DNA from 2 places in the Paenibacillus sp. 7541 genome. Region 1 is predicted to be linked to the other one. Evidence: riboswitches for the same ligand, from Rfam matches in the RefSeq annotation. Region 1 holds a riboswitch; the other holds the start of a gene.
What was found. Region 1 has a riboswitch for ZMP and ZTP ahead of rpiB (ribose 5-phosphate isomerase B). Riboswitches for the same ligand answer to the same signal wherever they lie in the genome.

Region 1 (4,582 bases):
ATGATTATTGCCCCGCGTCTTAATCTGCGCGGCGCCAGTCAAGGCACAGCCATCACGAGCGGCTGTAGGCGCAAGCCGCGTATCGGCGCATGCGTGGTTGTGCCATGGCCCGATAACGCGGGCGGGCCGCTGCAGCGCCTTTCCAGGCATCTTTTCCCCCTTGTCCGCATAAGGTGTACAAGACCACAGAACTTGGGGGAATCGGCATGCAGATGGCATCTGTCCATTCGGGACAGCTTGCGACAATACTCATGATGGCGTTTGCGCTTGGGCTTGACGCCTTCTCGCTGGGCATCGGCATGGGCATGAGAGGAATCCGGTGGAGGCATGTCTTGATGACCAGCCTGCTCATTGCCGTGTTCCACATGATTTTGCCAATGCTCGGCATGATGGCTGGCCGCTATATGGGCCTGCTGCTCGGTCAGGTGACCGGGTTGGCAGCGGGCGGGCTGCTGGCTCTGCTTGGGATGCATATGATCTACAATGCCTTCCGCGGCGGCGGACAAGTGATGAAGCCTACCGCCTGGTTCGGAATGCTGCTGTTCTCCCTCAGCGTCAGCATGGATTCGTTTTCCGTCGGCCTCTCGCTCGGGATGGTTGTCAACGATATGGTGCTGATTGCGCTCAGCTTCGGCGCCGTTGGCGGGCTGATGTCCGTGCTTGGACTGACAGTGGGACGGCAGGTAAGCGGCAGACTGAGCGAGTATGGCGAGATGCTCGGGGGCATTATTTTGTTTGTGTTTGGTTTGATGTTTATCTTTTGATAGAATACTGGGTAATAGATACTTCGGGAGGTGGGGGTCGTGAAACATATTTTATTCGTCTGCACCGGGAATACGTGCCGTAGTCCCATGGCCGAAGGGTTGCTGCGCAAGCTGGCCAAGCAGCGTGGAATCGAGCTTGAGGTTCGCTCTGCCGGCGTTGCGGCGGTAGAAGGGATGCCGATATCACGGCATGCGGAATCGGTGCTGAAGGACCAGGATATTCACGATCAATTCTATTCCAAGTCGCTCACGGGCGAACTGGTTAATTGGGCGGACTTGGTGCTCACGTTAACGCAGTCCCATAAGCAGTATGCGATCCGCCAGTTCCCTGATGCTGCGGACAAGACTTATACCCTTAAGGAATATGTGGAAAATGACGAGCGGGTGCTCGGCGATCTGAAGGAACAGGACAGCCTGTACGTGTCGATGGAGCTTGCCAAATCGCTGGGCAATGACATCAGCGACGCGGACAGGGAGCGGCTGATCGAGCTGCGGCAGCGCATACCGAGCTTTGACATCTCCGATCCGTTCGGCGGATCCCGAGAAGAGTATGAAGCGACAGCTGCGGAAATCCGCACCGCTTTATTCCGGCTGCTGGACAAGCTGGCGTCCTCGGACCAGAATCGGGCTTGATCCGATCATCGGATGTTCGTCTCATCCTGCGTTCTCATCAGGCCCTACATTTTTTTGTTTATTGTTAAAGATGCGTGATGGTGGCGGTGAGGTTTATTTGGGGCCTTATTTATGAAATGTTGTCAGGCGCCTGAGGCGCGAAAGCAGTCTGGTTTATCATCAGGGCATCCGCAAATGGCGCTTGCCTTTCATCTGCAATTGCTTTAAGATGAAGGGGAACCTAAAGATCCGGTGTAACTGGCGACGAAGTGGATGAAACCACGATGGAGCATCGGATGATACGGCCGGTCGCCTGGGCAAAGAGCATTTAGTACACTATCGGTGTGCTGACTGCTCTTTTTTCGTCTTTTGCGCGGAAATTGCGGTATAATGAAACAAGCTTAGTCGCAAAAGCGAACATGAATGAGGGGGTTATTCATAGATGAAGGTAGCACTCGGAACAGATCATGCTGGGATTCGCTTGAGAGAGGAAATTGCCAGCGTCATTACGGGTCTCGGACATGAGGTCATCGATCTCGGATGCGGCTGCACGGATTCCGTCGATTATCCGGACTACGCGCTTCCGGTCTGCGAGAAAGTCGTATCGGGCGAGGCGGATCGGGGGATATTGATATGCGGAACAGGAATTGGCATGAGCATTGCTGCCAACAAAGTGCCTGGCATCCGGTGCGCATTGACGCATGACGTATTCTCCGCCAAGGCGACCCGCGAGCATAATGACAGCAATGTGCTGGCGCTCGGGGAGCGAGTCATCGGTCCGGGTCTGGCAGCAGAGATCGTCACCGCCTGGCTGACTACGGAATTCAGTCATGGCGAGCGTCATGTGGGCCGTGTTGACAAGATCAAGGCGATTGAAGAGCGGTATTTGAAGCGTTAATCGTCCGGTGACGGAATCGAGCAGGGCGCTGAATCGCATCCCTTATAGGTTTGGGGGCTTGTGCGCAGCTGCTTGTCCGGCAGATCAGCGGTATGAAAGGAGACGATCGACTTGAGTACATCTTCGAACATATCTTTCAGCGAACAGACAGCGGCCATCGTCCGGGAATTGGCCGAGGCGGCGAAGCTGGGTCCGGGCAAAGTGCTGGTGGTCGGTGCGAGCACCAGCGAGGTGGCTGGTCGGCGAATCGGCACCGGCGGTGCGGTGGAGACGGCGGAGGCGCTGTATCAGGGCATCGCGGAAGTCCAGGCGGCGTTCGGTTTCGCAGTGGCCTTTCAATGCTGCGAGCATCTGAACCGGGCGCTGGTCATGGAGCGTGAGCTGCTGGAGACGCTGGGCCTGAATGAAGTGGCTGCGGTGCCGGTTCCCGGAGCTGGCGGCTCAATGGCGGCTTACGCCTACCGGAAGCTGAACGATCCTTGTCTCGCGGAGCGGATGGAGGCCCATGCGGGCATCGATATCGGCGAAACCTTGATCGGCATGCATCTGCGGAGTGTGGCGGTGCCCTTCCGTCCGAGTCTGAGGTATATCGGCGAGGCTCGTGTGAACGCGGCCTATTCCCGGCCGAAGCTGATCGGCGGCCAGAGGGCGGTGTACCAACTGGAGTCTGAGGGCGGCTCGGCCCTGTGTGATTAATTCGATGAGACGCTTGGTGTACAGCTGCGCCTGACATAAGGTGCGGACACAATAATCTACAATATGGGAGGATTCGAATCATGATGGAACACTTGCGGAAGAATGACCCAGCGGTGCTGGAAGCGATGGACCTGGAGCTGAAGCGTCAGCGCAGCAATATCGAGCTGATTGCCTCGGAGAACATTGTCAGCGAGGCGGTTATGGAAGCGATGGGCTCGGTGCTGACCAATAAATATGCGGAAGGGTATCCTGGCAAACGCTATTACGGCGGATGCGAGCGCGTGGATATCGTGGAGGATATTGCGCGCGATCGTGCCAAGCAATTGTTCGGTGCGGATCATGCCAATGTGCAGCCGCATTCCGGAGCTCAGGCCAATATGGCGGTATATCTGGCGGCGCTTAATCCAGGCGATACCGTGCTCGGGATGAATCTGGCCCACGGCGGTCACCTGACTCACGGCAGCCCTGTGAACGCATCGGGTGTGCTGTACAATTTCGTGGCTTATGGCGTGCAAGAGGATACGTTCCTCATCGATTATGATGAAGTGCGCAAAGCGGCTTTCAAGCACCGTCCGCGCCTGATTGTTGCCGGAGCGAGCGCATACCCGCGCATTATTGATTTTGAAGCGCTGGCTTCCATCGCGAATGACGTGGGTGCCCTGTTCATGGTTGACATGGCTCATATTGCAGGTCTGGTAGCTGCAGGTGTTCATCCAAGCCCGGTTCCTCATGCCCATTTTGTAACAACGACCACTCATAAAACGCTTCGCGGCCCGCGCGGCGGCATGATTCTGTGCAAACAGCCTTGGGCGCAGGCGATTGATAAAGCGGTGTTCCCGGGAAGCCAGGGCGGTCCGCTCATGCATGTCATTGCATCCAAAGCGGTAGCTCTCGGCGAGGCGCTGTCCCCGTCCTTCAAGACCTATGCCGAGCAAGTGGTGAAGAATGCCAAAGTGCTGGCTGACACGCTCACGGAGGAAGGTCTGAACATCGTCTCCGGCGGCACGGATAACCATCTGATGCTTGTGGATACCCGCAACCTGGACATCACAGGCAAGGATGCGGAGAAGGTGCTGGATTCCGTTGGCATCACCGTCAACAAGAACGCCATTCCGTTTGACCCGACAAGCCCGTTTGTCACAAGCGGCATCCGGATCGGTACGCCAGCGGTCACTTCGCGCGGCATGGACGAGAAGGCGATGGCTGCGATCGGCAAAATCATTGCTATGACGCTCAGAGCGCCGAAGGATGAAGCTACGCTTGAGAAAGCGAGCAAGATGGTTGCGGAGCTGACCGAGCAATATCCATTGTATGCGGACATGAAATATTAATTATACACCGGTCAATATAGAATCGAATGAGGCCTCATCTTCCCGTTTGGGAAGATGGGGCTGTTTTTATGCGGAAAATAGCTGGAGAATCGCGGATATGTGGATGAGCTGCATATCGTTCTCTTATATCCCAACATATACTGCAAGAATGAAAGGGGGACAGACCAAAAATCAGCAAGGCCAATGCATAGGTGCGCCCTGGCATCATTCTGCTGAGATCTGGAAATCCTAGTAAGGAAGCCCGGCCCGGCTGCCGCCCTCCGCAGCCTTTGGCGAACGAT
Region 2 (4,582 bases), on a different contig from region 1:
TGCTGAAACAAGTTTCCGATCAGGAGCGGCAGTGTAAAAGCAATGATCAGTTTGACCGGGCTCCCTTGGGTTAAGTCTCTCATCCGATTTCTCCTATTATGTTATTCTCTAGTGCTTGCGGTCTCTATTTACTGCTATATTATCATGAACCGTTGGATGATCAACATAAATTTTTGTTCGATTTCGCACCGAGGGCCGGAAGCCTCGTTCACAACCCCTGAGACTTCCGGCCCTACCGGATGTTTATGCCTGCTCCACTACAAGACCCGCCAGTGCCTGAGCGGCCCGCTCACGCGCTTGCTCGGTCGTCTCGCCTGTCGATAAGGCCACCGCGACCCGGCGGCCCACCTTCGTTACAGGCTTGCCAAAAATTCGCACCTGCGTGCCGGGAACGGCCAGCGCCTTGTCCACGCCACAAATCGCATAATTATCCAGCTCCTCCGGCGCCTTCAGCGGCCGGCTCGCACCTGGCGCCACGAGTTCAATCTCCGGAACCGGAAAGCCGAGAATCGCGCGAACATGCAGCGCAAATTCGGACAGATTCTGACTTGCCAGTGTCACCAGGCCCGTATCGTGCGGACGCGGAGACACTTCGCTGAAGTAGACCTTATCTTCGGCCAGAAACAGCTCAACGCCAAACAAGCCGTACCCGCCCAGCTCATCGGTAATCGCTCTTGCGATCGATTTTGCTTCTTCGAGCTGTCGTTCGCTCATCGGATGAGGCTGCCATGATTCGATGTAGTCCCCGTTTTCCTGGATATGACCTATCGGCGGACAGAAGCTGGTTCCGCTCACGGAACGGACGGTCAGCAATGTAATTTCCGACTGAAACCGAATGAATTCCTCAATGATGACACGCCCGTTCTGAACCCGGCCGCCTTCCATTGCAATTTCCCAGCATGTCCGGATATCCTTCTCGCTCCGGCAGACGCTTTGTCCTTTGCCCGAAGAGCTCATCAGCGGTTTGATAACACACGGATAGCCCATTTCACGAACGGCCTGCTCAAACTCAGCGTACGTATCGGCAAAGCGATACCCTGCCGTAGGCAGCCCCAGCTGCTCCGCCGCCAGACGGCGTATCCCTTCACGGTCCATCGTCAGCTTGGCCGCTCGCGCAGTCGGGATGACGCGGAAGCCTTCCTCCTCCAGCTTCACCAGCTCGGATGTGGCCAACGCTTCGATCTCGGGCACGATCAGATCGGGCTGCTCGCGTTCAATAACCTCCCTCAGCTTCCCGGCATCCAGCATGTCAATCACCACATGACGATGAGCTACCTGCATCGCCGGCGCACCTTCGTAACGGTCGACCGCGATCGTCTCCACACCCAATCTTTGGGCTTCAATCAACACTTCTTTGCCAAGCTCGCCAGAGCCTAGCAGCAGCAGTTTCTTCGTTTTGAACATAAGGTTGCAGCTCTCCTTCTACTATGTAGTTTCCGCTTGTTATCATGGTTAAAGAACAAAAAAAGGCAAGGGTACCCAATGTCCCTTACCTTGCCCAGGCGTACGGCTGCTCTAACCGGATGTGCTCCCTCATGGTTCCCCATGCTTCGCCAGTTACACATCGAGCTTGTCATTTGTCAGCAACATCATACTGAATATTTCATGAAATTGCAATGATTGCGAAAATTTTGCCGCCAGCCATGATCGCTTATATAATGGGGGAAGCGGAATCGTTGCCTGCAGGCTTAGCACCATTATCCCGTTTGATCAGGGGCATCCCTGAACTAAGGGAGAATAACTCCGCTAAGAGGCTGGAGAGCCACCATGCACTTATTAAGCACTCAGGTGGTCTTGATCCTAAATTTAATTCAACTTATAGATCTTTAAGGGAGGCGTACGATCCATGACTGCAACCATCGACGATTTTATGAAGCTGGATATCCGCATTGGCACAATAGTAACCGCCCAATTCTTTACCGAGGCCATCAAGCTGACCATCGACTTCGGCGAGCTTGGCATCAAGCAATCCTCAGCGCAGATTACCCGCAGATATGACCCGGAAGAGCTGATCGGACGTCAGGTCGCCGCTGTGGTGAACCTGCCGCCAAGACGAATTGCCGGCTACAAGTCCGAAGTGCTTGTACTCGGTGGCGTTCCCGAGGAAGGCGATGTCGTTCTGCTCGCTCCCGACACCGCTGTTCCAAACGGCACACCCATCGCTTAATCCAGCAGATAGGCGGCGCCTAATCCTTAGGTAGGTGCAGGATCATTCTGACGATTGATGTGGACCCGGGCCGGTTGTCTCCCGCACAACGAGGCCGGCTGGGAGCACGATGCGGCGCTCGCTTAATGGCTCCCCGTCGATTTGATTCAGGAGCATGCGGACCGCCGCATGCCCCTTCTCAATAATGTTCTGCGACACCGTTGTGAGTGACGGTGACGTATATTCTGACATGAACAGATTATCAAAGCCGATCACCGAATACTCGCCTGGCACACTTTTATTTTTTTCCTTCAACCCTTTCAGAACCCCCATCGCACTGACATCCGAGAAGGAGAAGATCGCCGTCACATCAGGCAGCTCCACCAATTGGTCGGCCGCCTTATAGCCGCCTGCCAGCGAGGTCGGAAGCTTGATCATGAGTCTCGGATCATACGGGATACCAGCCTCTTCCAGCGCATCCCGGTAACCGAGCCAACGTTCATGCAGCACCCCGTAGTAGGCGATCCGCTCCATCGGAATATCTCCGATCAGCAGCGCAATGCGGCGATGACCCTGCTCGATCAGGTACGAGGTTGCACGGTAGCTGCCCTGCCGATCATCCAGATTCACCTGGTATAGTCCGCTATCCTTCAAATAGCTGTCGATGAAAACAGCTGGCACCCCGAGCCCCGTAACCCGCTGCACCGCCTGCGATCCCTCGTTCGTCCCGACGACAATCAATCCATCCAGCCTTCGCTCCTTCACAAACGAGAACGTCTCCGTCGCTTCGTCGATCCCGGTCAATATAATGTGGAAGCTGCGGTCCCGCGCTCCCTCCTCTACACCGGCAAGCAGATCCCAATAGAACGGATTATCCTGCAACCGCCCCGGCTTCATGGTCGGAACGACAACCCCGATCAGATCCGTTCTCTTTGTTTTCAGATTGCGTGCAGGCAAGTTCGGAGTATAACCGAGCTCATCAATCACTTTCCTGACCTTCTGTATCGTCTTCGTGGATACACGGCCTTTTCCGTTCACAACATTGGATACGGTAGCGATCGATACGCCCGCTTCCCTGGCCACATCCACAATGCTGACTTCTTGTTTCATTCAGACACCGCTCTCTGCATTAAACGTTTTACCATATTATAGCCCAATTCCGCCCAATCCGAAAATCAGCATCCGAACATCACTCATCCTCACTGCTCCTAAGCTGCTCGATACGTTCATCTATGCCGGACTTACAGTCACCAGCCTATATTTCCCGGGCCTCTAACAATTTGAAATGCCTGTCCGGGGTTGTGCACCGGCCCTGAACCTGTCCCGGAGATGACCACATTCGAGAACGTTCCCAAGCCGGTAACGGTGTCAAAATAGATGCCGTGCGTCCCTGCCCCGTCGATGGTGACTCGATCAAACGCAATATGCTGAATCCGCTGATTATAGCTGAGCTTCACGCCTTCGTACGTGCTGTCAAGGATATCGACCTGCTCAATCAAGATCGGAGCGGTAATGCTCTGGTTCTCGGCATAGATCCACAAGCCGCCAAAGCTTGTATTCCAGTTCGGCTCATACCCGCCGGTGCGAAGCAAAGTATTGCGCTTGATTTCCGTCGTTCCGCTGAAGCTGACAGCGTTAAAGCGGGTGCTGACCGCAATCCCGGCTGATGCAGTGACGGTATCCGCTCCGAGGTTATCCCACACTTTATTGTCTTTGCCGCCATAGATCGCAAATGTATTGGCCAGCACCGGAATCTGGGCCGTGTTATAACGGAACAGGTTGTTCTCGTTCGGAACGCCATCCGACCACATGGCAAACGCATCGTCACCGGTGTTGCGCACATGGAAATGACTGATCGTCGTATTTTTCACACCGCCATGAAAATTGACGCCATCAGCCCATGTATTGCGCACGCGGCCGTCCACAATATACAGCCCATCCGTGCCGCCGTTGAGCCAGATGCCCACCTTCATATGCTCGATCCAAACGCCCTGGATCAGCGATCCGGAGGCGAAGCGTCCCTCAAGGCCGGCGTGATCCTCCGCGTCATTCCGGTAGAGAGCGTCTCCGTACATAGACAAGTCCGCAATATAGACTTTGCCTCCTGTGCCGTAGAAGCCCCCTTTTCCACCGGTTCCCTGCAGCGTTGTATGCCACATGCCTGCTCCCCGGATGTGCACATTCGACACATTCACCCGGTCGTTCATCCGGAACGTGCCCGCCGGGATCCAGACGCCGCTCCCCGTCGCCTCGGCATGCTGAATCGCTGCCCGGATCGCTGCCGTGTCGTCGGTATGATCATTCGCCGTCGCACCAAAGTCGGTAATGCTGACAAAATGGTCCGGTTTCGTATATGCGGGAGCTACCATCTCCAGATTGATCAGATCGATTGTGTAATAGTCGGCATGGTCTGCCGCGTCCTTCTGAAGTCGAACC

Region 2: it holds a riboswitch for ZMP and ZTP, as region 1 does, so the genes downstream of both, purT (formate-dependent phosphoribosylglycinamide formyltransferase) here and rpiB (ribose 5-phosphate isomerase B) in region 1, are expected to answer to the same signal.

The regions. Positions count from the first base shown of each region.
Region 1 covers NZ_NQLZ01000021.1:2,710-7,291, forward strand. The annotation lists gene CHH75_RS24650 (hypothetical protein) at 1-150, opposite strand, end outside; gene CHH75_RS12905 (manganese efflux pump MntP) at 207-764, shown strand; gene CHH75_RS12910 (low molecular weight protein arginine phosphatase) at 804-1,397, shown strand; ZMP/ZTP riboswitch at 1,621-1,702, shown strand; gene rpiB (ribose 5-phosphate isomerase B) at 1,819-2,274, shown strand; gene CHH75_RS12920 (TIGR01440 family protein) at 2,386-2,970, shown strand; gene CHH75_RS12925 (serine hydroxymethyltransferase) at 3,051-4,301, shown strand.
Region 2 covers NZ_NQLZ01000003.1:28,985-33,566, forward strand. The annotation lists gene CHH75_RS01995 (MATE family efflux transporter) at 1-83, opposite strand, end outside; gene purT (formate-dependent phosphoribosylglycinamide formyltransferase) at 244-1,404, opposite strand; ZMP/ZTP riboswitch at 1,490-1,571, opposite strand; gene csaA (chaperone CsaA) at 1,847-2,167, shown strand; gene CHH75_RS02010 (LacI family DNA-binding transcriptional regulator) at 2,210-3,256, opposite strand; gene CHH75_RS02015 (carbohydrate-binding protein) at 3,394-4,582, opposite strand, start outside.